Regions from separate parts of the Neorhizobium sp. P1_A6 genome, predicted to be linked through region 1. Evidence: riboswitches for the same ligand, from Rfam matches in the RefSeq annotation. Region 1 holds a riboswitch; each other region holds the start of a gene.
The links. A riboswitch is a leader RNA that binds a small molecule or an ion and turns the genes downstream of it on or off. The one in region 1 is predicted to bind thiamine pyrophosphate.
Positions count from the first base shown of each region.

Region 2: another riboswitch for thiamine pyrophosphate. It lies ahead of AC1D3C_RS10930 (ABC transporter permease); the one in region 1 lies ahead of thiB (thiamine ABC transporter substrate binding subunit).
Region 3: another riboswitch for thiamine pyrophosphate. It lies ahead of thiC (phosphomethylpyrimidine synthase ThiC); the one in region 1 lies ahead of thiB (thiamine ABC transporter substrate binding subunit).
Region 4: another riboswitch for thiamine pyrophosphate. It lies ahead of thiM (hydroxyethylthiazole kinase); the one in region 1 lies ahead of thiB (thiamine ABC transporter substrate binding subunit).

Region 1 is NZ_JBFTZM010000020.1:26,350-32,373, reverse strand. It holds gene AC1D3C_RS26695 (MATE family efflux transporter) at 1-1,257, shown strand, start outside; gene AC1D3C_RS26690 (thiamine ABC transporter ATP-binding protein) at 1,258-1,965, opposite strand; gene thiP (thiamine/thiamine pyrophosphate ABC transporter permease ThiP) at 1,958-3,577, opposite strand; gene thiB (thiamine ABC transporter substrate binding subunit) at 3,582-4,592, opposite strand; TPP riboswitch at 4,633-4,740, opposite strand; gene AC1D3C_RS26675 (response regulator) at 4,838-5,287, opposite strand; gene AC1D3C_RS26670 (ABC-F family ATP-binding cassette domain-containing protein) at 5,447-6,024, opposite strand, start outside.
Region 2 is NZ_JBFTZM010000004.1:316,792-322,815, forward strand. It holds gene AC1D3C_RS10910 (L-aspartate oxidase) at 1-851, opposite strand, end outside; gene nadA (quinolinate synthase NadA) at 848-1,819, opposite strand; gene AC1D3C_RS10920 (NUDIX hydrolase) at 1,888-2,790, opposite strand; gene AC1D3C_RS10925 (ABC transporter substrate-binding protein) at 2,888-3,832, opposite strand; gene AC1D3C_RS10930 (ABC transporter permease) at 3,829-4,611, opposite strand; TPP riboswitch at 4,747-4,850, opposite strand; gene minE (cell division topological specificity factor MinE) at 5,014-5,274, opposite strand; gene minD (septum site-determining protein MinD) at 5,271-6,024, opposite strand, start outside.
Region 3 is NZ_JBFTZM010000032.1:11,989-18,012, reverse strand. It holds gene AC1D3C_RS29660 (amino acid--[acyl-carrier-protein] ligase) at 1-746, opposite strand, end outside; gene AC1D3C_RS29655 (acyl-CoA dehydrogenase family protein) at 793-1,974, opposite strand; gene AC1D3C_RS29650 (acyl carrier protein) at 1,976-2,227, opposite strand; TPP riboswitch at 2,407-2,538, shown strand; gene thiC (phosphomethylpyrimidine synthase ThiC) at 2,638-4,449, shown strand; gene AC1D3C_RS29640 (SDR family NAD(P)-dependent oxidoreductase) at 4,499-5,278, opposite strand; gene AC1D3C_RS29635 (AraC family transcriptional regulator) at 5,416-6,024, shown strand, end outside.
Region 4 is NZ_JBFTZM010000001.1:486,260-492,283, forward strand. It holds gene AC1D3C_RS02220 (response regulator) at 1-108, shown strand, start outside; gene thiD (bifunctional hydroxymethylpyrimidine kinase/phosphomethylpyrimidine kinase) at 127-933, opposite strand; gene thiE (thiamine phosphate synthase) at 930-1,568, opposite strand; gene thiM (hydroxyethylthiazole kinase) at 1,565-2,386, opposite strand; TPP riboswitch at 2,424-2,519, opposite strand; gene AC1D3C_RS02240 (heavy metal translocating P-type ATPase) at 2,633-4,921, shown strand; gene AC1D3C_RS02245 (ribbon-helix-helix domain-containing protein) at 4,994-5,269, shown strand; gene AC1D3C_RS02250 (glycoside hydrolase family 13 protein) at 5,576-6,024, opposite strand, start outside.

The DNA of each region.
Region 1 (6,024 bases):
GCCTCGACCGGCCTCATCGAAACCTGGTGGGTTTCGCATATGGGCACCGCGGCGCTGGCGGGCATGGCCCTCGTCTTTCCGGCCGTGATGCTGATGCAGATGATGTCTGCCGGCGGTTTCGGCGGGGCGATCTCGTCTGCCATCGCCCGTGCGCTCGGCAGCGGCCGGCGCGGGGATGCCGACCTGCTTGCCTGGCATGCCGTCGTCGTCAATGTCCTGCTCGGACTGCTGTTTTCGGCGATCATGCTCGCCTATGGCCGGCCGATCTATCGGGCGCTCGGCGGCGAGGGGCCGGAACTCGAGGCGGCCCTCATCTATTCCAACGTGGTATTCGGCGGCATGATCTTCGTCTGGCTGATGAACGGCCTGGCGAGCGTGGTGCGCGGCACGGGCAATATGCTGTTCCCGGCGCTGGTTACCTGTGTCGGTGCCGCACTCCTCGTGCCCGTATCGCCGCTTCTCATTTTCGGCTTCGGTCCGTTCCAGGGGCTCGGCATCGCCGGCGGCGGTCTGGCCCTGGTGCTCTACAGTTTCGGCAGCACCGCGGTGCTTGCTTGGTACATCCTCTCCGGCCGCAATCTCGTGCGCTTCGGCGTCGGCCCGCTTCGCTGGACGATGTTCCGGGATATTGTCCGCCTCGGCGCTGCCGCGGCGATCAATTCCATTCTCACCAATGTGACCATCGGCATCGCCACCGCTCTGGTCGCGACCAAGGCGGGTGTCTCTGCCGTGGCCGGTTTCGGTACCGGCGCGAGGCTCGAATATCTGCTGATCCCGGTAATCTTCGGCATCGGTGCGCCGATGGTGGCGCTGGTCGGCACCAACATGGGCGCCGGCCAGAAAGACCGGGCGATGCGCATCGCGTTCACCGGCGCTGCGATTGCCTTCGCTATCACCGAAGTGATCGGCCTGATCGCGGCGATCTTCCCGGTCGCGTGGATTTCGCTGTTCAGCGAGGAGCATGGAGCGATCGATGCGGGCGTTGCCTATTTGCAGATCGTCGGGCCGGTTTATGGTTTCTTCGGCGGCGGGCTGGCGCTCTATTTCGCCTCTCAAGGCGCGGGCCAGCTACTCTGGCCACTTGCCTGCGGTTTTCTGAGACTCGCCATTGCAGGTCTCGGGGGCTGGCTGGCGCTGGAATTTACCGGATCGCTCAACGGTTTGTTCTTCGCGCTGGCAGTTGGTCTGGTCGCCTATGGCGGGATCCTGTTCCTCGCCATCCGCTCCGGTGTCTGGTTCCGCGGAAAGGCTGCCTGATCAGCCGGAAAGAAATTCGGCGAGTGCGGGAATATCGCGCCGGGCGAGGAATTCCTCGACCGGCGCCTGCAGCAGGATCTGGCCGTGGTCGATGAAGATCGCATGGTCGGCCAACCGGCCAACCTCATCCGGATCGTGGGTCACGACCAGCACCGTATTGCCCGTCTCGCGATGCAGGTCGATGAGCAGGCTGGCCATCGAAAGCCTGAGCCCGGGATCGAGGGCCGCGAACGGCTCATCCATCAGCAGAACCGGCTTTTTGCGCACCAGAGCCCGAGCGAACGCGGCACGCTGCCTTTCGCCGCCGGAAAGCGTCCCCGGCGTCCGTTTTTCAAAGCCGCTCAAGCCCACGCGTTCCAGCGCCTGCGATATCGCGGCCCGGTCACTGCCGGAAAGCTTCAGCGACGGGTTGATGCCGAGGCCGATATTGGTGGCGAGGTTCAGATGGGCGAAGAGGTTATTATCCTGAAAGACCAGCGATACGGGACGCTCGGAGGGATGTTTCTCCGTTACGTCCTCGCCGGCGATCAGGATACGGCCGCGATCGGGCGTCTCGAAGCCGGCAACGAGGTTGAGGAAGGTCGATTTGCCGGAGCCGGATGGGCCGGTAATCGCCGTCACGGCGCCGGCTGGCAAAGCACAGTCGAAGTGGAGTTCCTTGGTGCCGAGCTTCAACTCAACCTTGTCCAGCGTGATGCCATCAGTCATGGCTCGTTTCCTTGCGGCCAGCCGTGCCGATCACCGTCAGCGCCAGGCAGATGATGCCGAGGATGAGCGCCAACCCGTCCGCGTCATTGGTTCGATAGCTGGATAGCCGGCTATAGACAAGCCAGGGGAGGGTGGTGAGCTCGCTGGAGCCGAACAGCGCCACCGCGCCGAGATCGCCCAGCGACAGCGCCATGGCGAAGGACAGCGCCGTCAGCAGCGGCCTTGCCAGAACCGGCAGGTCGATCCTCCATGCCCGTGAAAAGCCGGAGACGCCGAGGCTTGCCGACAGCCTGCCTGTCCGCTTGCGGTGGGTTTCGACGGCCGGGGCCAAAACGCGCATCACGAAGGGAAGCGCCATCAGCATGTTGATGATCGTCACCAGCGCCGGGGCGAAGCGCGCCACATCGCCGAACGGGCGCAGCATCAGGAACCAGCCGGTACCGAGCACGACCGGCGGAACGAGCAGCACCAGCGAGGACATCCCACCCAAGGACAGGGAAAACGCCCTGGCCGTTCCGGCGGGCCTCTTCATGTCGGCTATTGCCCCGCGTCCGGCAATGATAGCCAGGGAGGTCAGGACGGCAAGCAGGCCTGCGGAAAGCGCGATCGTGAAACTGGTCCAGGCGGCGCGCAGGAAGGCGGGGCTGGTGGCGAGGCTCCAGAGATTGGCCTGGGCGCCGGCACCGACGATCGAGGCAAGCGGCAGGATCAGGAATATCGTTGCAAGCAGGATAGACAGCACATCCCAAAGCCGTGCGGGCAAGGTCCGGCCATCGAACCGGCGTGTCGCCCGGCCGGCCGCGATGCCAGCGTCGTCAGGGGCTGGAAACAGCGAAATCGCAATCAGGATCAGCGCCGTAATGCCGATCTGCAGCAGCGACAGCGCTATGGCGCGGGGCGGATCGAAATCGAAACGCAGCGACTGGTAGATCGCCACTTCGAGCGTGGTCGCAGCCGGCCCGCCGCCGAGCACCAGGACGAGCGTGAAGCTCGTGGCGCAGAGCATGAAGATCAGGCCGGCAATGCCGGGGATGACGCGCCACGCCGCCGGCCACTCGATGAAACGGAAAACGGAGAAGGGTTTCATCCCGAGGCTGGAGGAGAGCAGCCAATATTCCGCCGGCAGGCGCTCCAGCGCCGCTAGCAGCAGTCTCGCGGCGAGCGGAAGGTTGAAGAACACATGTGCCAGCAATATGCCGGAAAGCCCGTAAATGCTGACCGGCTGCTCGAGGCCAAGCTTCAATAGCAGGCTGTTCATCACCCCCTGCCGCCCCCAGATGCCGATCAGGCCGAGCGCGCCGATCAGCACCGGCAGGCCCATCGGCAATGCCATCAGCCGGATGACCCATACACGGCCCGGAAAGCGCGGGCGGCGGGCAAGCGCGAGTGCGACGGGAAGGGCGAAGACGACCGACAGCAGTGTCGAAAGAACCGCCTGCAGCAGGGTGAAACGCAGGATCCGCCAGGTATAGGCGGTGAACAGCCGGCTTTGGGTGTTGCCGGCGTCCCAGGAGAGAAGGGCGGCGACCGCGATGCCGACGAAGAGGGCGATGCCGGCGATGCTCAGCAGCCCCCAGCCTATCCCGCGTCTTCGCTCGGCCCTCGTCAGCATGGGATCAGTTCAGGCTCATGGCGGTCAGCCATTCGTCGATCCAGGCCTGCCGGTTTTTGGCCACCTCGTCCGACCCCATCAGGAAAGTTTTCGTTGGCTGCACCAGTTTGTTGAACGCATCCGGTAGCGGCTGGGAGGTCTTGACGGCCGGCATCATCCAGTTGGTGGTCGGGATGACGTCCTGGAAGGCCGGCGAGACCATGAACTTCAGGAACTGTTTCGCCAGGTCCTTTTCATTCGCCCCCTTCAGCATGCCGGCGACCTCGATCTGGATATAGTGGCCTTCGGAGAAGGAGGCGGCCTGATAGCGGTCCGTCTTCTCCTCGACCATGTGATAGGCGGGCGAGGTCGTGTAGGAAAATACCATCGGCACTTCGCCCTTGGTGAACAGGCCATAGGCCTCCGACCAGCCGGGCGTGACGGTGAGCACGCGTTTCCTGAGCTTCGCCCAGGCCTCCGGCGCCTTGTCGCCATAGACTGATTTCACCCACAGCAGCAGGCCGAGGCCGGGTGTCGAGGTGCGCGGGTCCTCGATGGCGATCTTCTGCGCCGGATCGCTGTCCACCAGTTCCTTGAGGCTTTTCGGCGGGTTCTTCATCGCCTGCGTATCGTAGACAACGGCGAAATGGCCGTAATCGTAGGGGATGAACGTGTCGTCGCTGTAATTGCCGGGGACCTTGGCCGCCGAAGCGTCGAGCCCGTGCGGCTCGAACAGGCCGGTCGCCTTCGCCTCGGAGATCAGGTTGGTATCGAGGCCGAGCGCGATATCGGCCTCGGTGCCTTTGCCTTCCAGCTTCAGCCGCGTGAGAAGTGCCACGCCATCGGCGACGCCAACGAAATTGAGCTTGCAGGCGCAGGTCTTCTCGAAAGTTTCCTTGACCTTGGGCCCCGGACCCCAATCGGAGATGAAGCTCTCGTAGGTGTAGACGGTCAGCGTCTTTTCCTGCGCTACGGCCGGCACGGAAAGGGAAAGGGCGGCAGCGGCCGCGAATATCGAAAGAATGGTGCTGCGCATCAGCGTCTCCTCGTTTTGGTGACAAAGGGGAATAGGCGCTGATGAAGAGCCGTCTAATCCCTCCGCCGGTGTTAACCGGATCAGGTTCCGCGGGTTGGCCAAAGGCCTCTCAGCCGCACGAAAACGCGCGGCACCCCGTTAGAGCAGGATCAGATTTAGCGGCGAGGCGAATGGCTGGCAAGAGGCGGTCTGCGGCCGGCTCAAGGCGCATTCGGCAGGAGCAACATGGCTCAGTGGTTCATTGCTCAGTGGTTTTGCGGAAACACTTTCAGTTCACGCGGAACGATCGCCATGCCGCCGAGCCGATTGGCAACGGCGTAGTCGATCGTCTTCTCAACTACGTCAGGCATAACCGGTTTGGTGAGGACGCCGAGCGAGCCTTTGACACCGTCCTCCACATCCTCCGGATTACCGGTCATGAAGACGACGGTGATGCCATATTGCTCGGCAAGCTCCCGGCCGATCTCCGGGCCAGTCCGGCCGTCCGAAAGATTGACATCGACCAGGGCGATATCGGCATAGGCGGCGAGCGCCAGGGCGTGTTTGCGGGCATTGGCAAAACCAGCGACTTTCAGGCCCATGGCTTCGATCGTCTCGGCAACATCGAGCGCGATCAGAAACTCGTCTTCGACAATCATAACTCTTTGATTCATCGCCTCAGTGGCCAGCCGACGACGCGTAACATTTGTCAGCATTGGATGTCCCCATTCGGTTGATCGGTTCCTGGCAGGCCGATCCGTCCCCGGGACATTTCGACCACTATTCACACCCAGAACGTCTCGGGACATCATATGTTCCGGTCCGCGACAAATATTTTTTTAGCTAACTATCTGTTAAGCTTAATAAATCGCAAATCAGCCTTCAATTTCCTCACGCAGCATTTCGAGTTCCAGCCATTCTTCTTCCATTTTGCTGATGCTTTGGCGCAACTTTTCCATCTCCGCAGCCAACTTGTTGAAGGCGGCGGGATCCTTGGTGAAGAGGTTGGGATCGGCCATTTTCTTCTCGCGGGCGGCGATCTCGGCCTCGGCCTTCGCCATTTCCTTAGGCAGGTTCTCGAGCGCGAATTTCTGCTTGAAGGAAAGTTTGCCTTTGCCCTTGGACGTGCCGGAAACCGAAGCCGCGGTATCGGTTTTTGCCCTGTCAGCTTTTTCCGTGCGGCGCCTTTCCTCCAACGCACCCTTCCGCTGCGCCAGCATATCCGTGTAGCCGCCGGCATATTCGATCCAGCGGCCGTCCGGTGCGTCCGGATTTGCGGGGGCGATGGTCGAGGTTACGGTGCGGTCGAGGAAGTCGCGGTCGTGGCTCACGAGGATGACGGTGCCGGTATAGCCGGCGACGATTTCCTGCAGCAGGTCCAGCGTCTCGATGTCGAGGTCGTTGGTCGGTTCGTCCAAGATCAACAGGTTCGATGGCCGGGCCATGATGCGGG
Region 2 (6,024 bases), on a different contig from region 1:
GCCCGCGCCACGATATCGCGCGCAGCAAGTTCCGCGCCCGGTTCGCGGGCGAGAAAACGCTCGCCCTTTTCGTTGACCAGCACCGCCCCTTCCCCCCGTACCGCTTCACTCACCAGCGCCAGCGGCCGTCGTTGGGAATCGAGCGCTGTCGGATGGAACTGCACGAATTCCATATCCGCCAGCATCGCGCCGGCACGCGCGGCGAGCATTATGCCCTGCCCGAAATTACCGGTCGGATTGGTGGTCGCGTCATAGAGCCCGCCGAGACCGCCGGTCGCGAGAACCACCCGCGAGGTCGGCAGGATGATCGCGCCCTTGCCCGTCGCGCAAAGCAGGCCGGACACCGCGCCGCCGTTCGTCAGAAGCCGCCGCACCTCGACACCGGCCAGCACCGTGATCGACGGCGTTGCGGAGACAGCCTCGACCAGAGCCCGGACGATCGCCGCACCCGAGCCGTCGCCCGCCACATGCACGATACGGCGGCGCGAATGGGCAGCCTCCAGGCCGAGCGAAAGCGAGCCATCGCCGGCCCGGTCGAAACGCACGCCGAATTTTTCCAGGATGGCGATGGCGTTCGGGGCTTCGTTCAGGATCGAAGCCGCTACAGCCGGATCACAAAGTCCGTCACCCGCTGCGAGCGTATCGGCCAGATGCAGGTCCGCGCTGTCGTCGGGCCCGAGGCTTGCGGCAATGCCGCCCTGTGCCCAGGCGCTCGACGTTTCCGCACCCAAGGCGGCGCGGGTGATCAGGACGACGGGCTGCGGCGCCAATGTCAGCGCCGTCACAAGCCCCGCCAGACCGCTGCCGACGATCGCAACGCGGCCGGCGAGATGGTCCAGGATCTCGGTCATATGGCGAGCATCCTCTCGACGGCGCGGCGGGCGGCAACCGCGATCGACGGATCGACGGTCACCTCGTGCTGGTTTTCCTCCAGCGCCTTGCGGATGTTGGCGAGCGTGATGCGCTTCATGTGCGGGCAGAGATTGCAGGGCCGCACGAATTCCACATCCGGGTGATGCACGGCGACATTATCGCTCATCGAGCACTCGGTCAGAAGCACGACGCGGGCCGGCTTCTTTTGGCCGACATAGTCCGACATGACGGCGGTCGATCCCGCAAAGTCGGCCTCGGCCACCACTTCCGGCGGGCATTCCGGATGCGCCAGCACCACCACGCCCGGATGCGCCTCGCGCAGATCGCGGACGTCCTGCGCATTGAACAGCTCATGCACTTCGCAATGGCCGTGCCAGGCGATGATCTCCACATTGGTTTCCCGCGCCACGTTCTGCGCTAGGTACTCATCCGGGATCATCAGCACTTTCGGAACGCCGAGCGATTCCACCACCTGCTTGGCATTGCCGGAGGTGCAGCAGATATCGGACGCCGCCTTCACCGCTGCAGACGTGTTCACATAGGTGATGATCGGCACGCCCGGATGCGCCTGCCGCAGCAGCGCGATGTCCTCGGGCGTGATCGAATCCGCCAGCGAACAGCCCGCCGCCATGTCCGGGATCAGTACCGTCTTCCCCGGGTTCAAGAGCTTTGCCGTCTCCGCCATGAAATGCACGCCGGCGAGCACGATCACATCCGCATCCACGTCGATCGCCTTGCGGGCAAGCGCCAGGCTGTCGCCGACGATATCCGCGACGCCATGGAAGATTTCCGGCGTCTGGTAATTGTGAGCGAGGATGACGGCGTTGCGGGTGCGCTTGAGCTCCAGGATCGCGGCGACATCCGCCTCGTAGCTCATCCACTCGGCCTTCGGGATGACGCGGCTGACACGATCGTAAAGCTGGGAAACCGAAACCGGGGAATTCATGAGCGACTCCTTTTATACTCGAAGTGAGTATATCCGGCGCAGAGACATATTCTCGTTTAGAGTTTATGTCAATTGCGTGAAAGCGGAAGTTTCGAACCGGAAAGCGCACGCTCTTCGAGGACCGCGTGACGGTAGCGGAAGAGCTTGGCAGGCCGGCCGCCAGTCTCGCTGGTAGCCTCCCCGGTTTCCTCGATCAGCTCCTGCTGGTCGATCAGCCGGCGGAAATTCGGCTTGTGCAGCGTCAGGCCGGCGAGCGCCTCGACGGTGCGCTGCAATTGCGACAGCGTAAAACTCTCCGGCATCAGTTCGAAGACTACCGGGCGATATTTGATCTTGGCGCGCAGCCGCGCGATCCCGGTCGCCAGGATACGGCGGTGATCGGCAAACATCGAGCGACCGAAATTTTTGGCCGGCGGACAACCGGCCTCGGTCACAAGGCCTGCCTCATACATCAACTCGTAACGCTGCAGGCCGAGATCCTCGTTCCAGGCGGCACCGTCTAGCCCGAAGGCAAAATCGACGCGGCGCTGGCGGTGTTCGCGGCGCGCCGTTTCCGAAGCGACCCAATCCTGCAGGCGGTCGGTGATGGCCGCCTGTATCTCCGGCCTCCCCCCGCGATGGTCCTCCCAGGGGAAATATTCGTACCAGCCGTGCCAGCCGGGTTTTCCGGCGCCGGGTGCGGCCTGTTCGCGAACGAGGCCGAGATAGCTGATCGAGATCGTCCGCCCCTCGGCATCCTCATGGGTGCGGTCGCGGTCGGCGAACGTATAGAGCTGTTCGAGATAACCGAGCGGATGGCCTGTCTGGTCGCCGACCCATTCGCGAAGCCCGGCCTGCAGGCTGCGATGGCCGAGCTCGAAAGGGCCGGACGGCAGCGCATCTCCCGAGCGTACCGTCATCACGCGCGGCTCGTCGCCGGTGACGGCGGACAGAACCGCGATCAGTTCCGCATGGGCAAGTCCGATGGTCAAGCAAACTCCGGGTCACGTAACGTGGAAAGCCTGTCTGGCATGAAAATCACGTTACGCGAACCCCGGAGCTCAAATCAAACGATATCAGCAACTTGGCTTATTTGATTTCGACCGCGACGTCGGAGACCGGAGGCGCTGCCTTGATTAGCCCCGTTTCCTTCATGAAGGCGGCGAAGCGCTGGTAGCGGCCTTGGTCGAGTGCGGCCGGACGCTTGGCAAAACGCGGCAGCGTGTCGAAGAACGCGGTGCGGTTCAACTCATCGTCGAGGTTCGGATAGGCCTTGATGAAAAGCTGCCAGGCCTCCTGCGGATGGTTGGTGATGTAGATCGATGCCTGTTCGACCGCATGCAGGAAACGCGGCAGCCGGTTGTCGCCAGCAAGATCACGGCGGGTGACGAAGATCAGCTCGTCATAGGCAGGAACCCCGTGCTCTTCCGGGAAGAAGGCGCGGCCCGCATGGCCTTCCAGCTTCATCTGGGTCAGTTCGAAATTGCGGAACCCGCCGAGTGTCGCATCCACCTTGCCGCCGATCAGCGACGGCGACAGCGAGAAATTGACGTTGATCAGCTCCACGTCGTCGCTGGAAAGCCCTTCGGAGGCCAGCATGCGCTTCAGCATCGCATCCTCGAAACCCGTGACGGAAAAGCCGACCTTTTTGCCTTTCAGATCCTTGAGGCTCTTGATCGGACCGTCCGCCAGCACCGTGACGGTGTTCAAGGGCGTCTCGACCAGCGTGCCGAACCGCACGAGCGGCAGGCCAGCCTCATGATCAAGATAGAGGTTTGGCTGGTAGTGGATACCGATATCCGCCTGGCCGGCCGAAACCAGCCGCGGCACCGCGGAGGCATCGGACGGCGGGATGAGCTCGACGTCGAGATTGGCATCGGCGAACAGTCCGCGCTGCTGGGCGATCACCATCGGCGCGTGGTCCGGATTGACGAACCATTCGAGAAGCACGCTGAGCTTGTCGGCCGCCTGCGAGGGCGCGGGCGCGGCGAGGCTTGCCAGCGCGATGAGGGACGCGGTGAGGATACGGATCATGATCGGACGGAACTCCCTGATGCGGATGAAGATGAAGGGTCGGTTTCGCTGGCCCACGGGGCGAGCCCGGCGGTCAGCCGGTCGATGAGAAGCCTTAGAATGAGAGTGAGAATGGCGAGTATGGTCATCGCCGCGAACACCGTGTCGGTCTGCATGCGGGCATTGGCCTGGACCATCACGAAGCCGAGCCCGCCGGACGCGCCCACCCATTCCCCGACGACCGCACCAAGCGGCGCCAGCGGGGCGGCGACCCGAAGGCCGGAAACTAGGCTCGGGATCGCCAGCGGCACGCGCATCGACACCAGCGTCTGCCAATGGCTGGCGCCCTCCAGCGAGACGGCGTCGAGGATTTCCTGATCGGTGCGGCGAAGACCGTCGGCAAAGGCGGAGGCGACCGGAAAGAAGATGATGATCGTCGTCATCGCCACTTTCGAGGCAAGCCCGAAACCCAGCCAGAGAACCAGGATCGGCGCCAGCACGAAGACGGGAAAGGCCTGCAGGATCAGCACCATCGGCCAGACGAGACGGCCGAGCCGCGGCAGCGCCGCAACGCCGAAGGCCGTGGCAATGCCGAGGCCTGCGCCGATCGCGAGGCCTAGCGCGATTTCGATCAGCGTGACGGCGCTGTTCTGCAGCAGGAAACCAGGCTGCCGCAGGAAGGCGGACGCGACGGCTACAGGCGACGGCAGAATATAGCGGGGCGGAGCAAACAGCCAGACCCCGGCTTGCCAGAGGGCGACAAGCAGGACGAGGCCGATGACCGCATGGGATGCACGCATGACGCTACGCGTCGAACCTGCACGTGACGGCCGGATACCCGTTGGGGACAACGGAAAGAATGGATGTCATCGGTCGATCTCCAGATCAGTCAATCACGGAGACCCAGGTGAAGCGGAGAAGAGAAAGTGCCGTCGGACGACGCCTATTTCCGTTCCTACGCCGGCATGACCCGGATCAGGTTCAAGGGTCCGGCTCGCCGCCATCTCAGCATCGTCAAGATGCCCCCCTCGGAATTACGACGATAACTGTCGGTTTTCAGCAATCCTGTCAAGCGGGCCGGATTGGCGGCCGTTTCCACTCAGCGCGTCGCCAGTCTTCCTTCGCGCGAGAAAGCGAAATACGAAACGCGGACAACCAGGTTGTCCGCGTTTCAAAATTCGAGTTTGCCGAATACTGCCGGCTCAGGCAGCCTGGCTGACGGCACCCAATGGGATCTCGACGTCGATCTCGAGGATCGTGACGTTCTCGTCGCGGTCCATCTTGACCTGCACCTTGTCGCTGTCGACCTGCACATGCTTGGCGATCACCGCAAGGATTTCCTCGCGAAGCAAGGATACGAGGTCTGAGCCGGTCGACGAGCGTTCGTGGGCGAGAAGCACCTGCAGGCGTTCGCGGGCCGTGGGTGCGGAGCGCTGTTTGCGGAAAAGGTTGAATATGGTCATGCGGCCCTCCGTGCGAAGATCTTGCCGAATATCCCCCGCTTTTCCCCGGGGATCGTGATCGGCAGAACTTCTCCTGCAAGCCGGCGTGCGGCATCGAAATAGGCCATGGCCGGTGCGCTGCGTGCGTCCGCCAGGGTGACCGGCGCACCGATATTCGAGGCGCGCAGGACATCCATGCTTTCGGGGATGATGCCGATCAGCGGGATGGAGAGGATCTCCAGCACGTCCTCGACCTTCAGCATATCGCCCCGCTCAGCGCGGTTGGCGTCGTAACGCGTCAAAAGCAGGTGCTTTTCCATCCGCTCGCCGCGCTCGGCCTTCATCGTCTTCGAATCCAGCAGACCGATGATGCGGTCCGAGTCGCGGACGGACGAGACTTCCGGATTGGTGACCACCACAGCCATATCGGCGTGGCGCATGGCGAGCGTGGCGCCGCTCTCGATACCGGCGGGGCTATCGCAGATGACCCAGTCGAAGACCCGCCTCAATTCGGTAATGACCCGCTCCACGCCCTCGGGCGTCAGGTTGTCCTTGTCGCGCGTCTGCGATGCCGGCAGCAGGAACAGCGTCTCCAGGCGCTTGTCGCGGATCAGGGCCTGCGAGAGCTTCGCCTCGCCCTGGATGACGTTGATCAGATCGTAAACGACCCGACGTTCGGCGCCCATCACGAGGTCGAGGTTGCGCAGCCCGACGTCAAAATCGACGACGACAACCCGTTCGTTTCGCTGGGCCAGAGCCGCTCCGAGTGCG
Region 3 (6,024 bases), on a different contig from region 1:
TGATGATAGTTGAAGCTCATGCAGGCGGTCGGCTGGGCAACGGAGGCGATCGGGATCAGCAGTTCGAACTTCAGGTTCTGGTCGCGCTGGTTGTTGACCAACATCTTGCCGGCGCGGCCGAAGAAAGGATCGTTGGCGATGTCGATGGTGACGTCGAGGCCGACGGACTTCATCATCTCGACGCCCCGGTCCATCCACAGCTGGCGGAAATCGGTCACGTGTTGTTCGGTCCCCATGCAGACATATTCGCGCATGCGGAAAAGCTGCTGGCGGGCCGGATCCTTGGAGGGCTCGTGGCGGAAGCAGTAGCTCTGCAGGTCGAAAAGACCGCCGCCGGCGGGCAGGTTGCCGCGGCGCGCAACGGTCGGGTAGAGCGGATAGCAGGCCGCCGGCGTCAGCACGATGTCGGTCGCTTCCTGGCCTTTGGTCCAGTCCTCCTCGCCGACTTCCATGCATTTCAGCAGGCTCATGTGGTCGAGTTCGTTGCCGCAGAACGAGTGAACCGTGCCGGCGAGCTGCGGAAAGCTCTTCATATAGCCGCTGGTCTCGAAGAAGGCGCGGTTCATGCCCGGCGGGAAGCGCATCGCCTCCGCGCCGTCGGCACCGCCGACCTTGTCGATCAGCCGCTCGAAGGCGGCAATGACGTCTTCGAACTGGCCGCTGCGGCCATACAGTCCGTCGACGCCGGTCTCGATCAGCAGGCCAGCGTCGAACAGGCGGTCGAGAAAGGAAACTTGCAGATCCATGGATTCACCTCATTCTTTAAACGATTACATCTGAAGTGATGGGGCGTCAGCCGAGCAGGCTGGTGTCCGGTTTTTGAACGAGCAGCATGGTCGACGTATTGCCGAGAATGCGGTCGTTGGAAATCATCAGCTGGGCGGAGTGCGCGTCGCGAAGATGCCGTCCGAGACTATAGGGCGTACCGTTCTTGTAGCCCATGATGCCGCAGATGATCATCGTCTGGTTGATGATGGTCAGGATCGTCTCGGAAGAGGCGAGCTTGATATTGTTCATGGCGATCGAAAAGGCCATGGACGACAGTTTGTCGGGATCGTGTTTCGCATCCGCGTAGGTCTTGAGGCCCGACAGGATATTGCCCTTGAGCAGCTGCAGCAGGTTCGACGCTTCGGCGAGCCTCAGCGCGCCGGGCGGCTGGGTGCCGCCCGCCTTGCGGGCCGCGGCGCGCACGAAAGCCTGGGCGCGCAGGACCGCGTCGGCGGCAATGCCGTACCAGACAGCACTCCAGAGGAGATGCGAGGTGGCGAGCATCGACTGCGCCGCGATTTCGGCGAACGGTTTCGGGAAAATCTGGACCGAAGGCGCTTCGCCATTGAAGAGGAAGCCGTCGGAGCAGGTGCCGCGCATGCCGAGCGTATCCCAGTCGACGGTCTTCTGCAGGGTATATTGGCCCTGTTTGAAGACGGTCATGACCTGGTCGGTCGGGGCGGCCTTCTCGTTCGAGCGCGAGGTGATCATGATGACATCGGCGTGGGCGCCGTAGGAAATCACCGTCGCGTCCTTGGTCAGCCGGCAGGTGTCGCCGTCGACCTCGATGGCGCAGATCGAGTTGCGCATATTGCCGCCGATGCCGGCCTCGGTCGTCGCGGAGGCGACGAGAAGCTGGCGGTCGGCGAGCTCGCGCATGAAATCCATGTGCCAGGCGCTGTCGGCCCCGTGCACCACGAGGCTCGAAACCTTGATCTGGTGCATGGCGAAAACCATGGCGCTCGAGGCACAGGACTGTCCCAGGATGGAGCAGACCTCGGCAATCTCGTTGATGGAAGCACCCTCGCCGCCGAATGCGACCGGGATCTGGATGCCGATCAGGCGCTCGGCCTTCATTGCATCGACCGCTTCGCGGGGGAAGCGGCCGTCATGGTCGACGCGTTCGGCGAATTCAGCCGCCACGGCCGCCACGCGGTGAGCGCGGGCGCTGAGGCTCATGTCGGCGGCAAAGACGGGAAGGTTCATCTCAGGCGGCCTCGGAGGCTTTCAAGATGTGGGAAACCGTCTGCTCGATCGCCGCGATGCTGGCGAAGGACTTGCGGTTCAAAAGGCTATCCGGGAATTCGATGTCGAAGGCCTCTTCCAGGCCCAACATCAGCTGCACCGATGCGAAGGAGGAAAGCCCGGCTGCATAAAGATCGGCAGCGTCTTCCAGCTCCGTCACGGCGACCGGAAGGCCGCCTACCCGTGTCAGCAATCCGCGAATGGTCTCGTTCATCTCGACATCTCCCGATCGTTCGAATTCTGCGCTCATCGCTAGGGACGTTATCGCGCAAGATAGCATAAGATTCCGGTAATAAACGTCATCAATTTGGAGCTGCGGGATTCGCTAAAACTCGACCTATCGACGCAGGCAGGGACCGGCTTGACATGCGCGACCGGCAGGTTTCTGATGGCCGCATTCACCAGGGGGGTCCCGTCAAGGGGCTGAGATACTGCTGGTCGGGCCGGTTTGGCCGCCCGAGGCGCAGTGACCCGTTGAACCTGATCCAGTTCATACTGGCGTAGGGACGGTGCGAGCGCTGCGGCAGCGAGGGCGGGAAACCGTCCTTCGGATTCCAACGTGTTCTTCCATCATTCCAACTCTGGAACTGGGTCTCCAAACGTCAAACCTTGGAGCCTTGAACCATGAATATCGCAACCACCAAGCTCACCCCGGTTGTCACCACCGGCCCGCTTCCCGCCTCCACGAAAGTCCTGAAAGCGGGAACGATCCATCCGGACATCCGCGTGCCGATGCGGCAGATCGCATTGCATCCGACCTCCGGCGAACCTCCKGTGACCGTCTACGATTCCTCTGGCCCCTATACCGTCGAAGGTGCCGCGATCAGCATCGATGCCGGCCTGCCGCGCCTGCGCGAAAACTGGATCTCGGCCCGCGGCGATGTCGAAGTCTATGAGGGCCGCATCGTCAGGCCGGAGGACAACGGCTTCGTCTCCGGCGACCGGCTGACGCCGGAATTCCCGATCCGCAACCGGCCTTTCAAGGCTAAGGCTGGCAGGGCCGTCACCCAGCTCGCCTATGCGCGGGCCGGCATCATCACGCCGGAGATGGAATTCGTCGCCATCCGCGAAAACCTCGGACGGCAGGCGGCCAGGGAACCGCTCGTCCGCGACGGCGAAAGTTTCGGCGCCCATGTGCCGGATTTCGTGACGCCGGAATTCGTTCGCCGCGAAATCGCGGAAGGCCGGGCGATCATTCCCGCCAACATCAACCATCTCGAATCCGAACCGATGATCATCGGTCGGAATTTCCTGGTGAAGATCAATGCCAATATCGGCAATTCGGCCGTCACCTCGTCGATGGCGGAGGAGGTCGAGAAGATGGTCTGGGCGATCCGCTGGGGCGCCGATACGGTCATGGATCTGTCGACCGGCCGCAACATCCACAATATCCGCGACTGGATCATCCGCAATTCACCTGTTCCAATCGGCACGGTGCCGCTCTACCAGGCGCTCGAAAAGGTGAACGGCATTGCCGAGGACCTGACCTGGGAGGTGTATCGCGACACGCTGATCGAACAGGCGGAACAGGGCGTCGACTATTTCACCATCCATGCGGGCGTGCGGCTCGCCTATATTCCGCTCACCGTCAATCGCGTCACCGGCATCGTTTCCCGTGGCGGCTCGATCATGGCCAAATGGTGCCTGCATCACCACAAGGAGAGTTTCCTCTACGAGCACTTTGAGGAAATCTGCGACATCGCCCGCGCCTACGACGTCTCGTTCTCGCTCGGCGACGGTCTTCGCCCGGGTTCGATCGCCGATGCCAACGACGCGGCGCAGTTTGCGGAACTGGAAACGCTCGGCGAGCTGACGAAGATCGCCTGGGCGAAGGATTGCCAGGTGATGATCGAAGGTCCCGGCCATGTGCCGATGCACAAGATCAAGGCGAACATGGACAAGCAGCTCGCGGTCTGCGGCGAGGCGCCATTCTATACGCTCGGGCCGCTGACCACCGACATTGCGCCGGGCTACGACCACATCACGTCCGGCATCGGGGCTGCGATGATCGGCTGGTTCGGCACCGCCATGCTCTGCTACGTGACGCCCAAGGAACATCTCGGCCTGCCGGACCGCAACGACGTCAAGGTGGGCGTCATCACCTACAAGATCGCCGCGCATGCCGCCGATCTCGCCAAAGGCCATCCGGCGGCCCAGGTGCGTGACGACGCGCTGTCGCGCGCCCGCTTCGAGTTCCGCTGGGAGGACCAGTTCAACCTTTCCCTCGATCCGGAAACGGCCCGCTCCTTCCACGACGAGACCTTGCCGAAGGAGGCGCACAAGGTGGCGCATTTCTGCTCCATGTGCGGTCCGAAATTCTGTTCGATGCGGATTTCCCACGATATCCGCGCCGAGGCGCAGAAGGAGGGCCTGGAAGCCATGGCTGCGAAATATCGTGACGGCGGTGACCTCTATATGCCGGTCGAGAAGGGATGATCAACTTCACGACCCCTGCCGGTCGCAACCGGCAGGGGTCGCTCGAACGTCAGAGCGCCATGCCCCCCGACACCTCGATGCGCTGGGCATTGACCCAGCGGTTGTCCTCGGACAGCAGCGAGGCGACCATCGGGCCAATATCATCCGGCTCGCCGGCACGGCCAAGTGCGGTCATCTCGGCGACGCGCCTGTTGATCTCCGGGTTGTCGCGCACCATGCCGCCGCTGAAATCGGTCATGATCGCACCGGGCGCCACCGTATTGACGGCAATGCCGCGGGCGCCAAGCTCCTTGGCCAGATACCGGGTCAGCACTTCGACCGCCCCCTTCATCGCCGCATAGGCGCCGCTGCCCGGGACGGTGATGCGGGTAAGCCCGGTGGAGAAATTGACGATCCGGCCGCCGTCGCGGATCAGCGGCAATAGCTTCTGGGTTAGAAAGAAGACGCCCTTGAAGTGAACATTGAAGAGCTCGTCCAGCTCCGCTTCGGTGGTCTTTTCGAAATTGCCATGATGCGACGTGCCGGCATTGTTGACGAGGAAATCGAATTTTTCAGCGCCGATCCCGGCCAGGGCTTCCTGCACCCGACCGACGAACGCGTCGAACGAAGTGACATCGCCGATATCGAGCTGCAGGGCGATCGCCCTGCGTCCCAGTTCGCCCGCCGCTGCGATCGTGGCTGCTGCTTCTGCCTGATTGGAGTTGTAGGTGAAGATCACGTCGATACCGCGCTTTGCAAGGCTGAGCACAGTGTTGCGGCCGAGACCGCGGCTGCCGCCGGTCACGATGGCGAGCTTGGCTGCCGATTTCTGAGATGTTTGATGCGTCATGATGGAGGTTCCTTGTCTGGATCGGATGACCGGAAACTACTCCCCTCGGCCACGCGCCTGAATGCCGGAACTTTCCCACTTCTTGCCTGATCCTGCTCGCAGGCCTATGTTTGGCCTTGAAACCTCGGAGGTGTGGCATGCCGGCAGCCCTGCTCGATGCGGTAAAGCGGTTCACGGATGGACAGGCGGGAACCAGCCCTTTCGCGACGGCGATCGAAGGCCTGACCATCCTTCGCTCGGATCACGAGAAACGGCCAGACCACCTGATTTTCAAGCCGGCGCTCTGCATCGTCCTCCAGGGCGCGAAATGGGCTGTTTTCGGCGACCGCCATGTGGATTACCGGGCGGGCCAGGCGCTCGTTGTCAGCGTCGAGATGCCCGCCTTCGGCCGCGTGGCGGAGGCGAGCCCGACCGAGCCCTATCTCGGCCTCATCATCGAATTCGATCTTGCCATCATGCGCGAGGTCCTGGAGGCGATGCCCAACCCGCCGCGCCCGGGCGGCGACATAACGTCCAGCGTGTTCGTGACGGATTTCGACGGCCCGCTCGCCGATTGCGCGCTGCGGATGGTGCGGCTTCTTGATACGCCGGGTGCCATCCCGGTCCTCCGTGCGGCGATCATGCGCGAGATTTCCTACTGGCTGCTCACCGGTCCGCATGGCGGCGATGTGGTCCGCATGGCGCTCGGCAACGACCATACGCATCGGATCGTCAGCGTCATCCACGGCCTGCGCGGCCATTTCGCC
Region 4 (6,024 bases), on a different contig from region 1:
CGCATTCCCGCCGAGGCGGAAGTAGAAGGCGCAGTGCTTCTGAAGAAGCCCTATGGCAGCCAGGAAATCGCAATCGCCTTCGAGAAGATTGCAGTGCAGAAGGGCTGAGAACCAGTCGTCTCGCCCTCACCACCACCACGCGTAAAAATGCGACACCGGTCCGTGGCCGGTGCCGACCGTGAGGGTGTCGGCGGCGGCAATTGCGCCGGCGAGATAGGTCTTGGCGATCGCGACCGCTTCAGCCGGCAAGGCACCCTTGGCGAGTTCGGCGGCGATTGCGCTCGACAGCGTGCAGCCAGTGCCGTGGGTGTTGCTGGTCGCGGTGCGTCTGCCCTCGAACCAGTGGATGCCGGTTACGTCCGCCAGCACATCCGGGCTGTCTTCGCTCTCCAGATGACCGCCCTTCACCAGGACTGCCTTAGGCCCGATCTTCAGCAGTTGCTCGGCCTGGGCTGCCATCCCTTCGCGGGTCGTGGCGACCGTCTCGCCGAGCAGCGCTGCGGCTTCGGGGAGGTTGGGGGTGACGACGGTGGCGAGCGGCATCAGCTTGTAGGTGACGGCATCCACCGCATCGAGCGCCAGCAGCGGCGAACCGCCCTTGGCGATCATCACCGGATCGAGCACGATCGGCACGGTATCGCGATAGGGGCGCAGCACGTCGGCAACCGCCTCGGCGATCTCGGCATTGGCGATCATGCCGATCTTCACCGCATCGACGCGCACGTCGAGAAAGATGGTGCGGATCTGGTTTGCGACGAAGGCGGCGGGCACCGCATGCACGCCGGTGACCCCTTGGGTATTCTGGGCGGTCAGCGCGGTCAGCGCCGCCATGCCATAGGTGCCGCGGGCCGCAAAGGTTTTCAGATCCGCCTGGATGCCGGCGCCGCCGGAAGGGTCCGAACCGGCGATCGACAGGACGTTTTTGATGCTCATGCGCGTGCCCTTTCGATTTCCGCGGCAATTCGGCGGGCGGCGGCTTCCGGATCGGGCTGGCCGCAGATGGCGGACACGACCGCGAGGCCCTTTGCGCCGGCGGCGAGTGCCGGGCCGGCATGTTCCGCCTTGACGCCGCCAATCGCGACTGCCGGAACCGGCGCCATGGCGACGATGCGTGCAAGCCCGTCGAAACCGATCGGCTGCTTGTGGTCGGGTTTGGTGCCGGTCGCAAAGACGGGACCGATACCGACATAATCGACGATGGACGGATCCACCCGACGCGCCAGGTCCTCGGTCTCCACCGAGAGGCCGAGGATCATGCCATGGCCGGCGCGCCGGCGCGCCATCGCCGCCACCATATCGCTCTGGCCGACATGCAGGCCTTCCGCGCCGATCGCGATTGCTGCCTCCACGTCGTCGTTGATGATCAGGGGCACGCCGGTTCCGGAAAGTACCGCCTTCAGCGCCCGGCCGGTTTCGATCATTTTTGCCGTATCCGCCTGCTTGTCGCGCAGCTGGACCATGGTGACGCCGCCGGCGACGGCCAGCCTTGTCGTCTCGATCATGCCGATCTCGCGGCAGAGATCGGGATCGAGGACGAGGTAGACGGAAAGGTCGAAGGTTTTGGTCATGCTGCGACGACCCTTGCCTGGGCATCGAGCGTCTCTCCGGTCAGCGCCGCGAGACGGTCGAGGAAGATCGGCGAGAAGAAGCCGGGACCCGAGGCGGTGAAGGCCGCTTCCTCGCCCGCGACCGCGAACATCGCAAGCGCGGCGACCGTCGCCTCGAAGGGATCGTCCGTGGCGGCGGCAAAGGCGCCGACCAGGCAGGTCAGCGAGCAGCCGAGCGCGGTCACCCGCGGCATCAGGGCCGAACCGCCGAAGATGCGCACCGAACGCCGGCCGTCGGTGACGAAATCCACCTCGCCGGTGACGGCCACCACGCAGGCCTTCTGCCGGGCGATGGTGATTGCCGAGTCTTCCGCCGCCGGGACGCTGTCGCCGCTGTCGACGCCATGGCCGCTCGACTGGCTGCCGGCCAGCGCGATGATTTCCGAGGCGTTGCCGCGGATGATCGTGGGCCGCAGCTCCATCAGCTCGGCGAGTGCGGCGCGGCGATAGGCGGTGGCGTAATGGGCGACGGGATCGAGCACCCAAGGCTTGCCAGCTTCGGTGGCGGAGGCGGCCGCTGCCTTCATGCCGGCCAGGAAATCCGGCGACAGGGTGCCGATATTGACCGTCAGGGCCGCAGCGATGCGGGCGAATTCGCCGGCTTCTTCCTTGGTGTGCACCATGGCGGGCGAGGCGCCGGCCGCCAGCATCACGTTGGCGGCGATATTCATCGCCACGAAATTGGTGATGTTCTGGACGAGCGGGTTTTTGGCACGCATCGCGGTCAGCAACTGGCCGGGGGTGTCTGCAAGGGTCCCAAGGGGTATTATCGTCTGCATATCTGCCTCGTTCGGCGGGGCAGGCGTGGGGCGCAGTGTCAACGCCCTGACGACTCCCTCCGCCAGCATGATCTGGTTCAGGTTCTAAGGGTGCTTCTCAGCCCGGCTTTGCCGGACGCCCCTGTCTTCACCATGGCTTACAGCAAAGATAATGCGCTTCGCCAGTGATTTTTTCTGATTTTGGGCCTTGCAGCTCTAGTCGCTAGAGGTTGTAGAGACGGGGCTCGATCCAATGGGAAAGACACGATGAACGCGACGACACAGGCACGATACAAGGTTGGGGGCATGGATTGCGCCAGCTGCGCGACGAAGATCGACACCGCGGTGCGCCGCATGCCGGGCGTCGAGGACGTGTCCGTTTCGGTGGCTTCAGGCACGATGACTGTGAAGCATGACGGGACCGGCGATCTGGGTGCGATCGAGAAGAAGGTCGTAGGGCTTGGGTATTCGCTCAGGGCGCTGGGTCAGAGGGCCGGTGAGGATGCGCGGCGGCGCGGTGTCGAGGGGTTACCCCCCTCTGCCTTGCCGGGCATCTCCCCCTCAAGGGGGGAGATCGGCAAGACGCACGACCACCATCATCATCATGACCATGACGGCGGGCACGATCATTCCCATCACGACCACGGCACAACAGAAATCGAAGGCCTGCACGGCCACGATCACGGGCCGATGGACGGGCCGTGGTGGAAATCGCCCAAAGGCCGCCTGACCATCCTGGTCGGCATTGCGTTAGCGACGGCTTACGGGATCGGCCATCTGGTGCCGGCCTATGACACAATCATCTTCACCGCAGCGATGCTGATCGGCCTCGTGCCGATTGCCCGGCGCGCCATCATGGCAGCACTCGCCGGCACGCCGTTTTCGATCGAGATGCTGATGACGATTGCCGCCGTCGGCGCTGTTGTCATCAATGCGTCGGAAGAGGCCGCCGCCGTGGTCTTCCTTTTCCTGATCGGCGAATTGCTGGAAGGGGTCGCGGCCGGCAAGGCGCGCCAAAGCATCCAGAGCCTGACGGCGCTGGTGCCGAAAAACGCGCTGCTCGAAGAAAACGGCCAGACCCGCGAAGTGCCGGCGGAGAGCCTTGCCGTCGGTGCGACCATCCTCGTGCGCCCTGGCGACCGTATTTCGGCGGACGGCGTCATCATCGCGGGCGAAAGCGCGATCGACGAAGCGCCGGTGACGGGCGAAAGCACGCCGGTCTCCAAGGGCATCGACGACACGGTTTTTGCCGGCACGATCAACGGCGTTGCCGCCTTGCGGGTTCGCGTGACGGCCGCCGCCGAGGACAATACGATTGCCCGCGTGGTGCGGCTGGTCGAGGAGGCGCAGGAGAGCAAGGCCCCGACCGAACGCTTTATCGACCGGTTCTCGCGGTATTACACGCCGGGTGTCGTCGCAGTGGCGGCGCTGGTCGCCATCCTGCCACCGCTTGTCGGCGGTGCGTCCTGGAGCGAGTGGGTCTACAAGGGCCTGGCGATCCTGCTGATCGGCTGCCCCTGTGCGCTGGTCATCTCGACGCCTGCCGCAATCGCCGCATCGCTGTCGTCAGGCGCCCGCCGCGGCCTGCTGATGAAGGGTGGCGCGGTACTCGAAACGCTCGGCAAGATCACAGCCGTCGCGCTCGACAAGACCGGAACGCTGACGGCCGGCAGGCCCCAGGTGACCGATGTCATCGCCTTCGGCCGCAATGCGGAAGACGTGCTGCGCTTTGCCGCCGCGCTCGAAACCGGCTCCAGCCATCCGCTCGCCGTCGCCATCCTTGCCAAGGCTGCCGATGACGAGGTCGAGATCCCGGCCGCGACGGATGCCAGGGCGCTCGGCGGCAAGGGCGTCACGGCGATGGTCGAAGGCCAGGAGGTGTTTTTCGGTTCGCCCAAGGCAGCGGCCGAGCGGGTTTCGCTGCCGATGGCGCATGGCCGCCGGATCACCGGCCTCAATGACGAGGGCAAGACCGTCTCGGTGCTGGTCGTCGGCGGGGTCCTTGCCGGTGCCATCGCCATGCGCGACGAACCGCGTCCCGACGCCAGGGCCGGCCTGAAGGCGCTGACCGATGCCGGCATCAGGACCGTGATGCTGACCGGCGACAATGCTCGCACCGCGACCGCGATCGGCAAGGATCTCGGCATCGAGGTGCGTGCCGAGCTGATGCCGGAAGACAAGAGCCGCATCGTCGGTGAGCTGAAAAGCGAGGGTTACGTGGTCGGCAAGGTCGGCGACGGTATCAACGACGCCCCGGCACTCGCAGCCGCCGATGTCGGCATCGCGATGGGCGGAGGCACCGACGTGGCGCTCGAAACTGCCGATGCCGCAGCGCTGCACGGCCGGGTCGGCGACATCGCCGCGATGATCGCGCTGTCGAAGCGGACGATGCGCAACATCTACCAGAACATCTCGATCGCGCTCGGCCTGAAGGCGGCCTTCCTGGTCACGACCATCCTGGGGATCACTGGACTGTGGCCGGCGATCCTTGCGGACACCGGGGCGACGGTGCTGGTGACGATCAATGCGCTGCGGCTGCTGCGGGTGAGGAACTAGGCACAGCCCGCGGGAGATTGCGCAAGACACTGTCGTGTTGCAAGATAGGGCAGCGTAAAGGGATAGGCTGACATGCGCACCAACAGATCCATCGCCCTGACACTCGGTAAACAGCAGCAAGTTCTCGATGCCATGGTGGAATCGGGGGACTATGACTCCGCCAGCGAGGCGGTGCGCGCTGCTCTGCGCGCACTCGAGCGGGAAAGGGAAACCCTGGACGAAATCATGCGCCTGAAGGTTCAGGAAGCCATGGACGATCTGCGCCCCAGTATTCCGGCCGCCAAAGTATTCGCGGAACTTCGCGAATTCCATGCCAGCCAGGCGAAAGCCGACAAGCGTGGATCATAATGTCGAGTTTCGACCGGCAGCCGTCACTGACCTCCGGCGGATCTACCTGAGAATTGCCCAAGAGGCAGGGTATGAGCGCGCTGGAAACTATATCGATCGAATTGAAGCGGCCAGCATGAGCCTCTCGGCATTTCCCACCGCGGAACTGTTCGGGGCCATATCCACCCTGGCTTACGCGTCATAGGATTTGAACGCAGTGCCGCCATAGCGCTCGTCGTCGAGAAGGACACGGTCAATATCCTGCGTATTCTTCCGCGGGGCATGGATTTTCCCTCTGACTGGTCCGCAGATGAGTGACGCGCCTTTTCAAAGCGTTCGCGCCAGAACCGCAAAAGCCTCATAGGGTTTCAGCGTCAGGTTCTCGCCAAGCGCATCCACCAGTTCGTAGTTCGAGATCAGGCCTTGCCCCGACAGCCGCAATTCCCCCGGCAGCTCGGCGGTCACGTCCCTGGCCGTGAAATTGGCCGCCACCACCAACCGCTCCCCGTCGAGCGTTCGCGAGTAGACGAACACGTCCGGATGGCTGTCGAGCCAACTCTGGTAGGTGCCGTAGACGATCACGTCATGGGCTTTGCGCAGTGCGATCAGCTTGCGGTAATGGCTCCAGATCGACGTCTCGTCGGTCATTTCCGCTTCCGCATTGATCGTCGGGTAATTGGGATTGACCTCGATCCACGGCACGCCGGTCGAGAAGCCGCCATAGGGCGCGGCGCTCCATTGCATCGGGGTGCGGGCGTTGTCGCGGGCGTTTTCGT